Regions from separate parts of the Rheinheimera sp. ATLC3 genome, predicted to be linked through region 3. Evidence: predicted binding sites of a transcription regulator. Region 3 holds the regulator's gene; each other region holds the start of a gene.
The links. Region 3 encodes sigma-54, which starts transcription at its own class of promoters, with help from an activator protein. Its sites were predicted from a motif close to TGGCANGNTNCNTGCTT; they were not measured.
Positions count from the first base shown of each region.

Region 1: a site for sigma-54 is predicted at 1,474-1,490, ahead of AC5SV9_RS03715 (flagellar basal body rod protein FlgF). Genes of this name have one in related genera too.
Region 2: a site for sigma-54 is predicted at 1,368-1,384, ahead of AC5SV9_RS05250 (flagellar protein MotY). Genes of this name have one in related genera too.
Region 4: a site for sigma-54 is predicted at 1,263-1,279, ahead of AC5SV9_RS14590 (TorF family putative porin). Genes of this name have one in related genera too.

Region 1 is NZ_CM182103.1:784,782-787,880, reverse strand. It holds gene AC5SV9_RS03725 (flagellar hook assembly protein FlgD) at 1-48, shown strand, start outside; gene flgE (flagellar hook protein FlgE) at 68-1,381, shown strand; gene AC5SV9_RS03715 (flagellar basal body rod protein FlgF) at 1,524-2,270, shown strand; gene flgG (flagellar basal-body rod protein FlgG) at 2,307-3,095, shown strand.
Region 2 is NZ_CM182103.1:1,110,398-1,113,496, reverse strand. It holds gene AC5SV9_RS05260 (Grx4 family monothiol glutaredoxin) at 223-564, shown strand; gene rnt (ribonuclease T) at 626-1,306, opposite strand; gene AC5SV9_RS05250 (flagellar protein MotY) at 1,436-2,305, shown strand; gene AC5SV9_RS05245 (hypothetical protein) at 2,319-2,651, opposite strand; gene AC5SV9_RS05240 (response regulator) at 2,721-3,099, opposite strand, start outside.
Region 3 is NZ_CM182103.1:1,827,127-1,830,225, forward strand. It holds gene lptA (lipopolysaccharide transport periplasmic protein LptA) at 1-436, shown strand, start outside; gene lptB (LPS export ABC transporter ATP-binding protein) at 433-1,155, shown strand; gene AC5SV9_RS08535 (RNA polymerase factor sigma-54) at 1,208-2,695, shown strand; gene hpf (ribosome hibernation promoting factor) at 2,722-3,009, shown strand; gene ptsN (PTS IIA-like nitrogen regulatory protein PtsN) at 3,017-3,099, shown strand, end outside.
Region 4 is NZ_CM182103.1:3,159,016-3,162,114, forward strand. It holds gene AC5SV9_RS14575 (Dam family site-specific DNA-(adenine-N6)-methyltransferase) at 1-39, shown strand, start outside; gene AC5SV9_RS14580 (DUF2970 domain-containing protein) at 1-178, opposite strand, end outside; gene AC5SV9_RS14585 (hypothetical protein) at 178-429, opposite strand; gene AC5SV9_RS14590 (TorF family putative porin) at 546-1,226, opposite strand; gene rpe (ribulose-phosphate 3-epimerase) at 1,460-2,134, shown strand; gene trpS (tryptophan--tRNA ligase) at 2,237-3,099, shown strand, end outside.

The DNA.
Region 1 (3,099 bases), 1.0 Mb from region 3:
CTGGGGCCGGTTAAATTAAGTGATGTTTTAGAAGTATCTTACAGTTAATAGCGAGCTGAGGTGAATTATGAGTTTTAATATCGCATTAAGCGGCCTGGCCGCAGCGCAGAAAGATTTGGATACCACGGCAAATAACATTGCCAACGTAAATACAACTGGCTTTAAAGAGTCACGGGCAGAGTTTGCAGACGTTTATGCAACCTCTATTTTTGCCTCTGGCCGCACTAAGGTCGGTGATGGTGTGACCACCTCTGTTGTTGCACAGCAGTTTAGCCAAGGGTCGTTGCAATTTACCAATAACTCGCTGGATTTGGCGATAACCGGTGAAGGCTTTTTTGCTCTGACGCCAGATCGTTTCTCGCAAGATTTAACCTACACCCGGGCTGGTGCTTTTAAGCTGAATAAAGATAATTTTATTGTCGATAACAAAGGCAATTTCTTGCAGGGCTTTGCGGTAGACCCTGTTGACGGGGAAAATCAGTCGGTTAGCCTAAGTACCACGCAACCAATTTCGATCCCGACATCCGCCGGTGCGCCTCGTGCGACTAATAACATTTTCTTGAGCATGAACTTAGATTCCCGTGTAGTAGCACCTGGTGCTGCTTTTGATCCAACGGACCGCGCAACTTACAATCATTCGACGTCAGTTACCGTTTATGACAGCCTGGGGGAGTCTCATCAGGTAACAACGTACTTTCGTAAGCAGGGCGCTCCGGCGGTAAATACCTGGGACACTTTTGTGGTGTGGGATAACAAAACAGCAGCACCGCCAGCTGCAGATTCGTGGTTTGCTGGCGATCCGGTAGAATTTGACTCTAACGGTAATTTTATTGAAACAACACCATTGCCGGTTATCACTATACCTGCCACAGCTCTTAATGACCCGGCAAATACTTACCTAACGAATGGTGCACAGGCTGTCTCTGATGTTGTCGTTAACTTCCGTGACGCTTCCGGTGTCAGAACTCCCACACAATATGCTTCGATTTTTGACGTAGAGAATTTGAGCCAGGATGGTACTACCGTCGGTAACTTAACCGGAGTAGATATTGATGCTTTTGGCCGAGTGTTGGCCAGTTACAGTAACGGTGACTCTGCCTATCTGGCGCAGGTGGCGATGGTGCGTTTTGCCAACGTTCAAGGCTTAAAGCAGGTTGGTAATACATCATGGAAACAAAGTATTACTTCAGGTGAACCTATAGGCGGGCAGGCTAATACCGGTACTTTTGGCGCGGTAAATGCGTCCTCGCTGGAGCAATCAAACGTTAACCTGACCACTGAACTGGTTGACTTAATCAGTGCCCAGCGTAACTTCCAGGCAAACTCCAGGGCGCTGGAAGTTAACAGTACCTTACAGCAGACAGTGCTGCAGATACGATAAGCATGGTTTAGCTGAAAAACACCACCCTTCGCGGTGGTGTTTTTTTATTGGGAAAAGCGTTGCGGCCAGCAGCTTTACTGCATTTTTATATGTGGCATCAAATTTGCTTTGGAAGTAGCAACGACGACTGACGGAGCGCGTTATGGATCACCTGTTATATATCGCCATGAGTGGTGCCAAAGAAAATATGAACGGTATGGCACTGCGTTCAAACAACCTGGCTAACGCCAGTACGACCGGCTTTAAGGCTGATTTTGAGCAGGCCAGGTCAATGCAGGCTTTTGGCGAAGGTTTACCGACACGGGTATTTTCGCTGACAGAACGCCCAGGTCAAAACTTTGACGCCGGTGCTGTCATCATGACTGAGCGCGAGCTTGATGTGGCAATTCAGGGGGATGGCTGGCTTGCGGTGCAAGCACAGGATGGTAATGAAGCATACACGCGTAGCGGCAGTTTGCAGATAAGCCCCCTTGGTATGCTGGAAACCGTAACAGGTTTGCCTGTGCTGGGAGACGATGGTCCTATTCAGTTGCCGGTGCCGCTGGCAAAGGTTGAAATTGCGCAGGACGGCACTGTCAGTGCACTGCCCCTTGGCGCACCTGCAGATGCTATAGCGCCCGTTGGGCGTATTAAGCTGGTAAGGCCGGTGAACAACGAGTTGGATAAGGGTACTGATGGTTTGTTCCGTCGTAAAGACGGTCAGATAGAAGAGGCCAGTGCCGATGTCAGTTTGCTCAAAGGTGCGTTGGAAGGCAGTAACGTCAATGCTGTTGGCGAGATGACTTACATGATTAGCCTGCAACGTCAGTTTGAGATCCAGGTGAAAATGATGAAAAGCGCTGAAGAAATGGACCGTCAACAGAATCAACTGCTGAGAATCGTCGGCTAACAGATTATTGAAAGGGCGATAGCCCGGGAGGCAAACATGCATCCAGCTTTATGGATTAGTAAGACCGGATTAGACGCGAAACAGCGCGATATCTCGGTTATTTCAAACAACCTGGCCAACGCCAGCACCGTTGGGTTTAAGAAAAGCCGGGCAATTTTTGAAGACTTGCTGTACCAGAATGTCAATCAGCCTGGTGGTGCATCATCACAGAATACTGAATTGCCTAACGGGTTAATGCTTGGCGCAGGCACAAAAGTGGTGGCTACACAGAAAAACTTTACCCAGGGCAATATGATCACAACAGACAACAGTCTGGACGTGATGATACAAGGCCATGGTTTTTTTGAAATTCTGATGCCGGACGGCACCATTTCATATACCCGCAATGGCCAGTTTACTGTTGATGATGAAGGTAACGTCGTGACCTCAGGTGCCGGTTATCAGGTTCAGCCGAATATCGTTGTGCCGCCAGATGCGACAAGTATCACTATAGCGCAGGACGGTCAGGTTTCAGTGCAGTTACCTGGTCAGGGGCAACCTGCCGTGCTTGGTCAGCTTACCGTGACAAATTTTATAAATCCGGCGGGTTTAGAGCCTATCGGGCAAAACCTGTTCCGTGAAACCGGCGCCAGCGGCGACCCTGTGCAGGGCATACCCGGGCTGGAAGGGCTGGGCATTATTGTGCAGGGCTCGCTTGAAACATCAAACGTTAACGTTACTGAAGAGCTGGTTAACCTGATTGAAAGTCAGCGGGTATATGAGATGAACTCAAAAGTGATTTCATCTGTTGACCAAATGCTGGGTACGGCGATTCAGCAGCTGTAATGGG
Region 2 (3,099 bases), 720 kb from region 3:
TTGTTTATGTTGTCTGCATAGCGTAGACTACAAAACCTGACTAAAATACTCAAGTTTTACAGTGGTGGTGACGGCCTGCCTGGGTGTAGTGAAACTGTGTTGAGCAGAGCGTCGGGTCGTTGCGATGGAGATGGGGATTTTTTCCTGGATCTCAAGTGCCAGAAGTTGCATAACAGCGTAAAATATCTGCCAGTCTGAAAATGCTTATGTTGTGAGGTAGTGATGGAAACATTAGATAAAATTAAGCAGCAAATTGCTGAGAATCCGATTCTGTTATTTATGAAAGGCTCGCCGAAGTTTCCGAGCTGTGGCTTTTCCGCGCAAGCGTCGCAGGCACTGATTGCCTGTGGTGAGCAGTTTGCTTATGTTGATATTCTGCAAAACCCGGATATTCGCGCTGAGTTGCCAAAGTATGCAAACTGGCCAACGTTCCCACAGTTATGGGTTGAAGGCGAGCTGATAGGTGGTTGTGACATCGTGTTGGAAATGTTTCAACGCGGAGAGTTACAACCCTTAATCAAAGAAACCGCTGCCAAACACGAAACAGACACTGCGGCAGAATAACCCGTTCATCGATAAAAAAAGCCACTATAACGTGGCTTTTTTATCGGATCAACAGACATGGCTACACTGCATCCAGTGTCTCTGGATTGTCGTCTTCGGCCCCGGCACACGGCAAATTAGCCAATGGCCATCCTCCCAACTGCTGCCAGCGGTTAACGATATAACAAAATAGTTCTGCTGTGCGCTCGGTATCATACAAAGCACTGTGTGCTTCTTTGTTGTCGAAGGCTATGCCAGCTGTCTGACAGGCTTTAGCCAGCACTGTTTGGCCCAGCGCCAGTGCTGACAAACTGGTGGTATCAAAGGATACAAAAGCATGAAATGGCGACCGTTTGAAATTCAGCCTTTGTACCGCAGCATTAAAGAAACCCTGATCAAAAGCGGCATTGTGCGCAACAATAACACTGCGCTGACACCCCGCGTCTTTTTGTGCTTTACGCACGGCTTTGCAAATTTCGGTAATGGCTTCGCGTTCTGTTACAGCTGCACGCAAAGGATTAAACGGGTCTATACCGTTAAATGCCAGTGAGCTTGCATCCAGATTTGCACCTTCAAATGGCTGGACATGAAAGTGCAGTGTTTGCTGTGGGATCAGTTCGCCGTTGTCATTCATACCCAGCAACGTGGCTGCGATTTCCAGTAGCGCATCGGTTTTTGCATTAAAGCCTGCCGTCTCCACGTCGATAACTACCGGGTAGTAGCCGCGAAAACGTTGTGCAAGCAGAGAACTAGGTTGTGTCATAACATCGCCATTTAATAAATCAGCGGCTATTATGCCAAAAAAATGTGTCAGCGTCTTGTTGCGGCACAGTGCTTGCTAGCTTATGACAGGAATGGCAAAGAGTTGTTTAGTGTAATGAGAAGCCGGATTATGCGAACCTGTATAGCGCTTAGTGCGCTGATAACATCTACTGTGGCGCTGTCACAGCCACAATTGCGTCAATATTCTGCCGCGATTGAGCAGTCAAGCTGGTTGTTAAGTAAAAACTCGCCGGTAGAGTGCCAGTTACAGCATGAAATACCGCAATTTGGTCAGGCGGTTTTTCGCAGTGTGGCCAGCAAAGGGCTGAATCTGGATTTTGAATTGCAGATGCTACGTTTGCCAGACAGTTATGCGCTGGCTGAAGTGCTGTCTGTGCCGCCGTCCTGGCGCCCGGGCGAGCCTGCTAAGGCCGTCGCCAGCATGCAGCTGCTGAAGCAATATAACGGCGAGTTACCAAAGAAAACAGCCTGGACATTGCTGACCGAATTGGAGCATGGCTTTAGCCCGACATTCTATTTTAGCGATTGGTACAGCCCGTACGATAAAGTGGTTGCAGCGATGAATCCTGTGCAATTTCTATCTACCTATCAGAAGTTTAATGTCTGCGTGTCTAAGCTTCTGCCTTACAGTTTTGATGATATTGCGTTTACCGTGCTAAGTTATGAAAGTGGTGGCGATCAGCTAACCCGGGAGTCTGAACGCAGGCTTGCTCAGATCGCGGAATACCTGAAATATGATCCCGAAATAGACTTTGTTGAAATTCAGGGTTACACCGACAGTTATGGCGGCCGTTGGATGAACGAGCAATTGTCGGTGAAGCGGGCGGAGAAAGTGAAAAGCTTTTTTGTGGCAGCAGGACTGAGTGAAGAGCGGGTGCAGGTCGAAGGCTTTGGCGAACGGCGGCACGTTGCGCCCAACGATACGGCTATAGAGCGCAAAAAGAACCGCCGGGTGGTTTTGCAGCTGACTAAACCCTGAGCCGGTTGCCGGCTCAGTTTTGCACCATAATATCGACCTGGCGCCACTCATCCCGGCTTGAGATCAGAATGCGTACACGGTTACCGTTCACGGTAAAATACAGCTGTTCGCGACCATAATTCTGCTGGGCCATCTCTGGCTGTCCAAGCTGTTGAATATAATAATCACGCAGGGCTGATTCACTTTGCTGGCTGAAAAAACTCAGCACTGCAGGCATTTTGTTATCCAGACGGGCAAACTCCCGTGCATCGGCCGGTACCGGGATTTGATAAAAGTCGTTGCCATAGCTTTTAGTTGAAAAGCCACAAAGGATAAAAGCCACACTCAGAAAAGCCACTAAGCGCATGATATTTCCTTATTTTAATTTGCTTTGTTTTATCTACCTTAACAAATTTTTCTCCAGTGCGCCGCAAGATTATATTGTATTGAGCTGCACAGGCTGAGGCTGAGTGCGTTTTTCAAATAAGCGCATTGCAGACAATATTTTATCGCCACTAAAGGGTTTAACAATAAAGGTCGCGGCGCCGGCTGCTATGCTTTGTTGCACATTTTCCAATGTGCTAAAGCCACTGATCATCGCAACAAAGCATTCCGGGCGTTCTTGCTTAAACTTTTTCAGCAGCTCCAGACCAGAGCTGTCTGGCAGCTCGATGTCGAGAAAGACTAAATCCGGTGGTTGCATATTGAACATCGTTAGTGCCGACGAGGCATTATGCGCGTTAAAAAAGCTGAATGTAGTGTGCTTTAGCAGCTTACTGCTGGTCAAAGCCATGATGTTGTTACGTAGCAGTTGT
Region 3 (3,099 bases):
GGCTGCACAGCCAGACTACACCCAACAAATTCAGATCGATGCCGATAATCTGGTTTCAGTGCAGGAAAACGTCCTGACTTATCGTAATAATGTGGTGATTACACAAGGCTCACTACAGATGAAAGCCGACCAGCTGGAGATTAATGCCAGTGCAGGCAAGGGCAAAGAGGTATATATCGCTACCGGTTCACCCGTGAGTTATTCTCAGTTATTAGCGGATGGTAAGCCGGTTACCGCCACGGCAAGTGAAATGCGGTATGAGCCGTCAAACCGCACTCTGACGTTGAGTGGAGACGCAGAGCTGACGCAAAGCGGTAGTGTTGTCAAAGCGTCCATTATCAAATATAACGTGGAAAAACAGCAACTAAGTGCGGAAAGTAACGAGTCAAAACGCGTAACAACGATTTTTACGCCGGAGGAAAAGAATAATCCATGAAGTTAGTTGCTTCGCACCTGGCGAAAAGTTACAAAGGCCGGCAAGTTGTTAAAGATGTCAGCCTTGAAGTGAATGCAGGTCAGATCGTCGGTTTGCTCGGGCCCAATGGGGCAGGCAAAACGACGACTTTTTATATGATTGTCGGTCTGGTGCCATCAGACAAAGGTCATATCAGCCTGAACGACAAAGATATCACCTTCGACCCCATTCATACCCGGGCCCGTCAGGGCATAGGGTATCTGCCGCAGGAGAGTTCAATTTTCCGCAAGCTGACGGTATATGAAAACCTGCTGGCTATATTACAAACCCGCAAAGATCTCAGTGCCAGCAGACGCGAAGAAATAGCAGACGATTTACTGGAAGAATTTCATATTGGCCATATCAAGCATAGTCTTGGCATGAGCCTGTCTGGTGGCGAAAGGCGCAGGGTAGAGATAGCAAGGGCACTGGCAGCAGACCCGGCTTTTATTCTGCTCGACGAACCTTTTGCCGGCGTAGACCCAATATCAGTACTGGATATCAAAAAGATTATCCAGCATCTGTGTCAGCGCGGTATTGGTGTATTAATAACCGACCACAACGTGCGCGAGACGCTTGATGTCTGCGAAATTGCCTATATTGTCAGTCATGGCGAGCTGATTGCGTCGGGACCACCGCAAGAGGTATTGGCAAATCAGAAGGTCCGTGATGTATACCTCGGTGAGCAATTCAGGCTATAGTTAGCGAAAAACAATCTCAACACATTATTCAGTAGGATAACGGTAGAAGTAGATGAAGCCCTCTTTGCAACTTCGCTTAGGACAGCAACTTACCATGACGCCGCAGTTGCAGCAGGCTATACGCTTGTTACAGCTGTCAACGATTGAGTTGCAACAGGAAATTCAGGAAGCATTGGATGCCAATCCATTGCTGGAAGCCGAAGACGACTATGACAGTTTTTCTGCTGATGCCAAAGACACCTCAGATCCTTCCTCACTCAACTCTACCGACTCAGAACAGATAGCAGACGACAACTATGAGCCGAGCGAACCTGACAGCAGTGAAGCGATGTCAGAGCAGAATATTCAGGAAGACTTGCCGCTGGACAACAACTGGGATGATTTGGTTAGTGCAGCGCCGGTAAGTGCCGGAAACAGCGGCAGCGATGAAGATTTTGTCTATCAGGGTGAAACCAGTGAAACGTTACAGGACTACCTGCGCTGGCAAATGCAACTTACGCCCTTCTCGGATACTGACCGGGCAATAGCTGAAATTATTATTGAAGCCATTGACGACAATGGCCTGTTGACCATCAGCTGCGAGGAGATTCTGGAGTCGCTGGGGATAGAGGATATCGAAGCCGACGAAGTTGAAGCCGTCATTAAGCGTATTCAGTTATTCGACCCGGTGGGGGTTGGTGCCAGATCTATTCAGGAGTGTTTGCTGGTTCAACTACGCCAGTTTGCCGCGGATACCCCCTTCCTGTCAGCTGCGCAAAGCATGATCCGTGACCATACAGAACTTTTAGCTAACCGTGACTTTCGTTCTTTGATGCGTGTGACTAAACTGAAAGAAGACGAGTTACGGGAAGTCATGCGGCTGATCCATAGCCTTAACCCCCGCCCAGGCGCTGACGTTATTCGTGAAGAGCAACAATACGTTATTCCGGACGTTAGCGTGATAAAAGTAAAAGGCCGTTGGCAGGTTGAACTAAACCCTGACGCTATGCCTAAAGTACGTATAAACCAGCAGTATGCCGCGATGTCGCGTACCGCAAAAAATAGCGCAGATACCCAGTTTATCCGCTCTCATCTGCAGGAAGCAAAATGGTTTCTGAAAAGTCTGGAAAGCCGCAACGAAACGTTATTAAAAGTGGCAAATTGTATCGTTCAGCAGCAGCAGGCTTTTTTTGAGCACGGAGAGGAAGCGATGAAGCCTATGGTGTTAAATGACGTTGCCGAAATGGTTGGCATGCATGAATCGACAATCTCGCGAGTCACGACGCAGAAATATATGCATACACCCCGGGGTATATTTGAGCTTAAATTCTTCTTTTCCAGCCATGTGAGTACAGAAAGTGGTGGAGAATGTTCTTCGACAGCTATTCGTGCATTTATTAAGAAATTAGTGGCGGCGGAGAATCCGGCCAAACCGCTTAGTGACAGTAAAATGGCCGATATTCTGATGGAACAGGGCATTAACGTTGCGCGGCGTACCATCGCTAAGTATCGTGAGTCTCTGTATATTCCGCCGTCAAATCAACGCAAGACCTTGCTGTAAATAAGCCTAAAAGAAGGAATATGTCTATGCAAATCAATCTGACCGGTCGCCATGTTGAAATCACCACTGCCTTAAAACAATACGTAGATAGTAAATTTGCCAAACTGGAAAGGCACTTTGATCATATAAACAATGTACATGTGATCCTAAACGTGGAAAAATTGAAACAGATTGCTGAAGCTAAGCTGCATCTTAATGGTGCTGAAGTATTCGCAGTATCTGAAGATGAAAATATGTATGCTGCCATAGACCAGTTGATAGACAAGTTAGATCGCCAGGTCATTAAGCATAAAGAGAAAATAGCCCGACACTGATTAGATTATGACGAATTTAACCGCAATGCTTACCGAGAACTGCACTAAAAGTGCAGTTCTTTTTAACAGCAAGAAACGTATTCTGGAATA
Region 4 (3,099 bases), 1.3 Mb from region 3:
TTACAACAGCTAGCAGTAACGCCACAAAAAGCAGGGTGAAGATTACACCAGCTATAATAAAGGGTAATGGCGAAGTGGCAGAAAAGTCGCGCTGACGCTGTTGCTCTGACTGTACACCCACCATAGCGCCTAACACTGCTTTAATGACTTGTATCAGACCAGGCTTATGCTCAGGCATTAGCTTTTTTGCGTTGGAGATAGTCTGCTTAGCAGTTCAAGCAGATCAATAAAATGGAACTGAGTAGAACGGCTTTTGCCCTGAAACCAACTGTACCAGTTTTGCTGGCCAGAACTTATACATTCCTGTATTGATGCCGTTTCAGCATGACACTGACTACCGTGCAATGCGGAGGGTAAGACAAAACAAATGGTACCGGCGGTGAAACCAGCTGAAATAAATACTGCTTTTAATAGCTTGGTAAATTTCATGTTAAATCCATTTGTTTTTTAAAACGCTTAAATAGTAAAACAATCAGCTTGTTGATACAAGCTGATTGTTTATTAAACAGATAAAAATGTTCTAGCCGGTACAAAAGCTCTTTAGATCAGAAACTTTTTGAAATAGAAAAGATAACGCGACTATCTGCCAGATAAGAACCGTCGATATCGGTATCTACATAGGCAAGACTTAAGCCGGCGCCTAGAACTTCAGTACTGACACCTACACTCCAGTCCAGATAACTGGCGCTGCTGTCATCATATTCATTCTGACCAACATGCAGATCAAGGCTTAGATTATCCATTAACGCATAGCTGTAGTTTGCATAAATATAAAAGAAGTCTCCGCTGTTGGCATAGTAATCATCGCTGTATGCCAGGCCGAAAGTGAGGTCTTTGTATGACAATGAACCATACACTTCCCAAAAGTTCGAACCATCGATTTCAGTGTTGGGGTAACCATAACGCATAATACCGACATCGGTTGACCAGTCTTCGTTGATAGAACCGCTCCAACCCAGCAGAACATCCAGCTCCAGGGTGCCTTCAGCAAGAAAATCTACGTTAGAACCCCATACCGAAAGATAAAAGCCTGACTCATCGGTCAATGACAAACCGCCTTGCAGCGCAGGTGCTTCTTCTGTTTGAGAAATACCGCGGAATGCATAATCTGAGGTAATCGTTATGTCTCCGCCCAGTTCAATGGCACTCGCAGTAAAACTGCTGACTGACAGTCCAAGTAAAAACATACTACTTACTAACGTTTTCATTTTTGTTGATGTTTTCATTTTATTTGCCTTTTTCTCTGTTCCCTGTCGATCGTATTCCAAGATATATGCCAGCTGAAATACTATAGATTAATCATTTACTTATGATTATTGACTACGTTCGTTACAAATAGGTTGGGCTGAGTTGGTGCGGTTTTGCTCGTTTTTTGTGCAGGGGGCGCAACTAGTGTCTCCGTGCTTTTTTATGACAAATTCAGTACAGTCTGCAGCTGGCTAACTATAGGAAAGACGCTATGCAACCGTATCTAATTGCCCCTTCGATTCTGTCTGCTGATTTCGCCCGGCTGGGAGAAGATGTTGCCGCAGTTATACAGGCTGGTGGTGATGTAGTGCACTTTGATGTCATGGATAACCACTATGTGCCTAACCTGACCATGGGGCCTATGGTATGCCAGGCACTGCGAAACTATGGCATATCAGCACCAATAGACGTACACCTGATGGTGGAGCCGGTGGATACGCTGGTGCCACAATTTGCTGCGGCCGGAGCGAATATCATTAGTTTTCATCCGGAGGCTTCGCGCCATGTTGACCGAACTTTACAGCTTATCAGACAACATGGGTGTCAGGCTGGTCTGGTGTTTAATCCGGCAACGCCACTTAGCTATCTGGACTATGTACTGGACAAAGTTGATGTAGTGCTGTTGATGTCGGTCAATCCTGGTTTTGGCGGGCAAAAGTTTATTGCACAGACTCTCGATAAAATTGCCGCAGCACGCAGCATTATTGACCGGAGTGGCTTTTCTATCAGACTGGAAGTCGATGGTGGTATTACTGCTGATAATATTGCAGATATTGCCGCCGCGGGGGCTGATATGTTTGTTGCTGGCTCAGCCATATTCAATGCTGATAATTATTCGGTTGCAATAGATGACATGCGGCAGCAACTGGCAAAAGTCGTCCGCTGAGCTGCTTTTTTACTGTTGCAAAAGAATGATGTGGTTATAATGCAGCACTTATTCCCGGCTGCTGCCGGCTAATCGATATAAATGTCTTAAATGGATACAACTATGAGCAACAAGCCAATTGTACTAAGTGGCGCACAGCCGTCCGGCCAACTGACGATAGGAAATTATCTGGGCGCTTTGCGGCAGTGGGACAAAATGCAGGATGACTATGATTGCTTATATTGTATCGTTGATTTGCATGCCATTACGGTGCGCCAGGATCCGGCTGCGCTGCGCTCAGCGTCACTGGATAGCCTGGCACTGTATTTAGCTTGTGGTATCGATCCTAACCGCTCAGCAGTATTTATGCAGTCTCATGTGCCGGAGCACAGCCAACTGGCCTGGGTGCTGAACTGTTACACCCAGTTTGGTGAGCTCAGCCGGATGACGCAGTTTAAAGATAAGTCCGAGCGTCATACGCATAATGTTAATGCGGGTTTGTTTACTTATCCGGTGTTAATGGCGGCAGATATTTTACTGTATCAGGCGAATCAGATCCCGGTTGGGCATGATCAAAAACAACATCTTGAATTAGCCCGTGATGTGGCCATGCGTTTTAATGCACTGCATGGCGATATTTTCACAGTACCAGAGCCGTTTATTCCACCAGTAGCCGCGCGGGTGATGAGCTTGCAGGACCCGACCAAGAAAATGTCAAAGTCGGATGAAAACCCGTGGAACTTCGTCGGCTTGTTGGAAGATCCGAAGATGATCAGCAAGAAGTTTAAAAAGGCGATGACAGATTCCGAAGATCCACCAAGGGTACGTTTTGACCTGGATGCGAAACCGGGTGTAGCCAATCTGCTTAGCATTTTAAGCGGTGTAACCGGCAAAACTATTGCCGCATTGGAAGCTGAGTATGAAGGAAAGATGTACGGCCATCTAAAAGGTGATGTCGCCGATGCGGTAATTGCTTTACTGGAGCC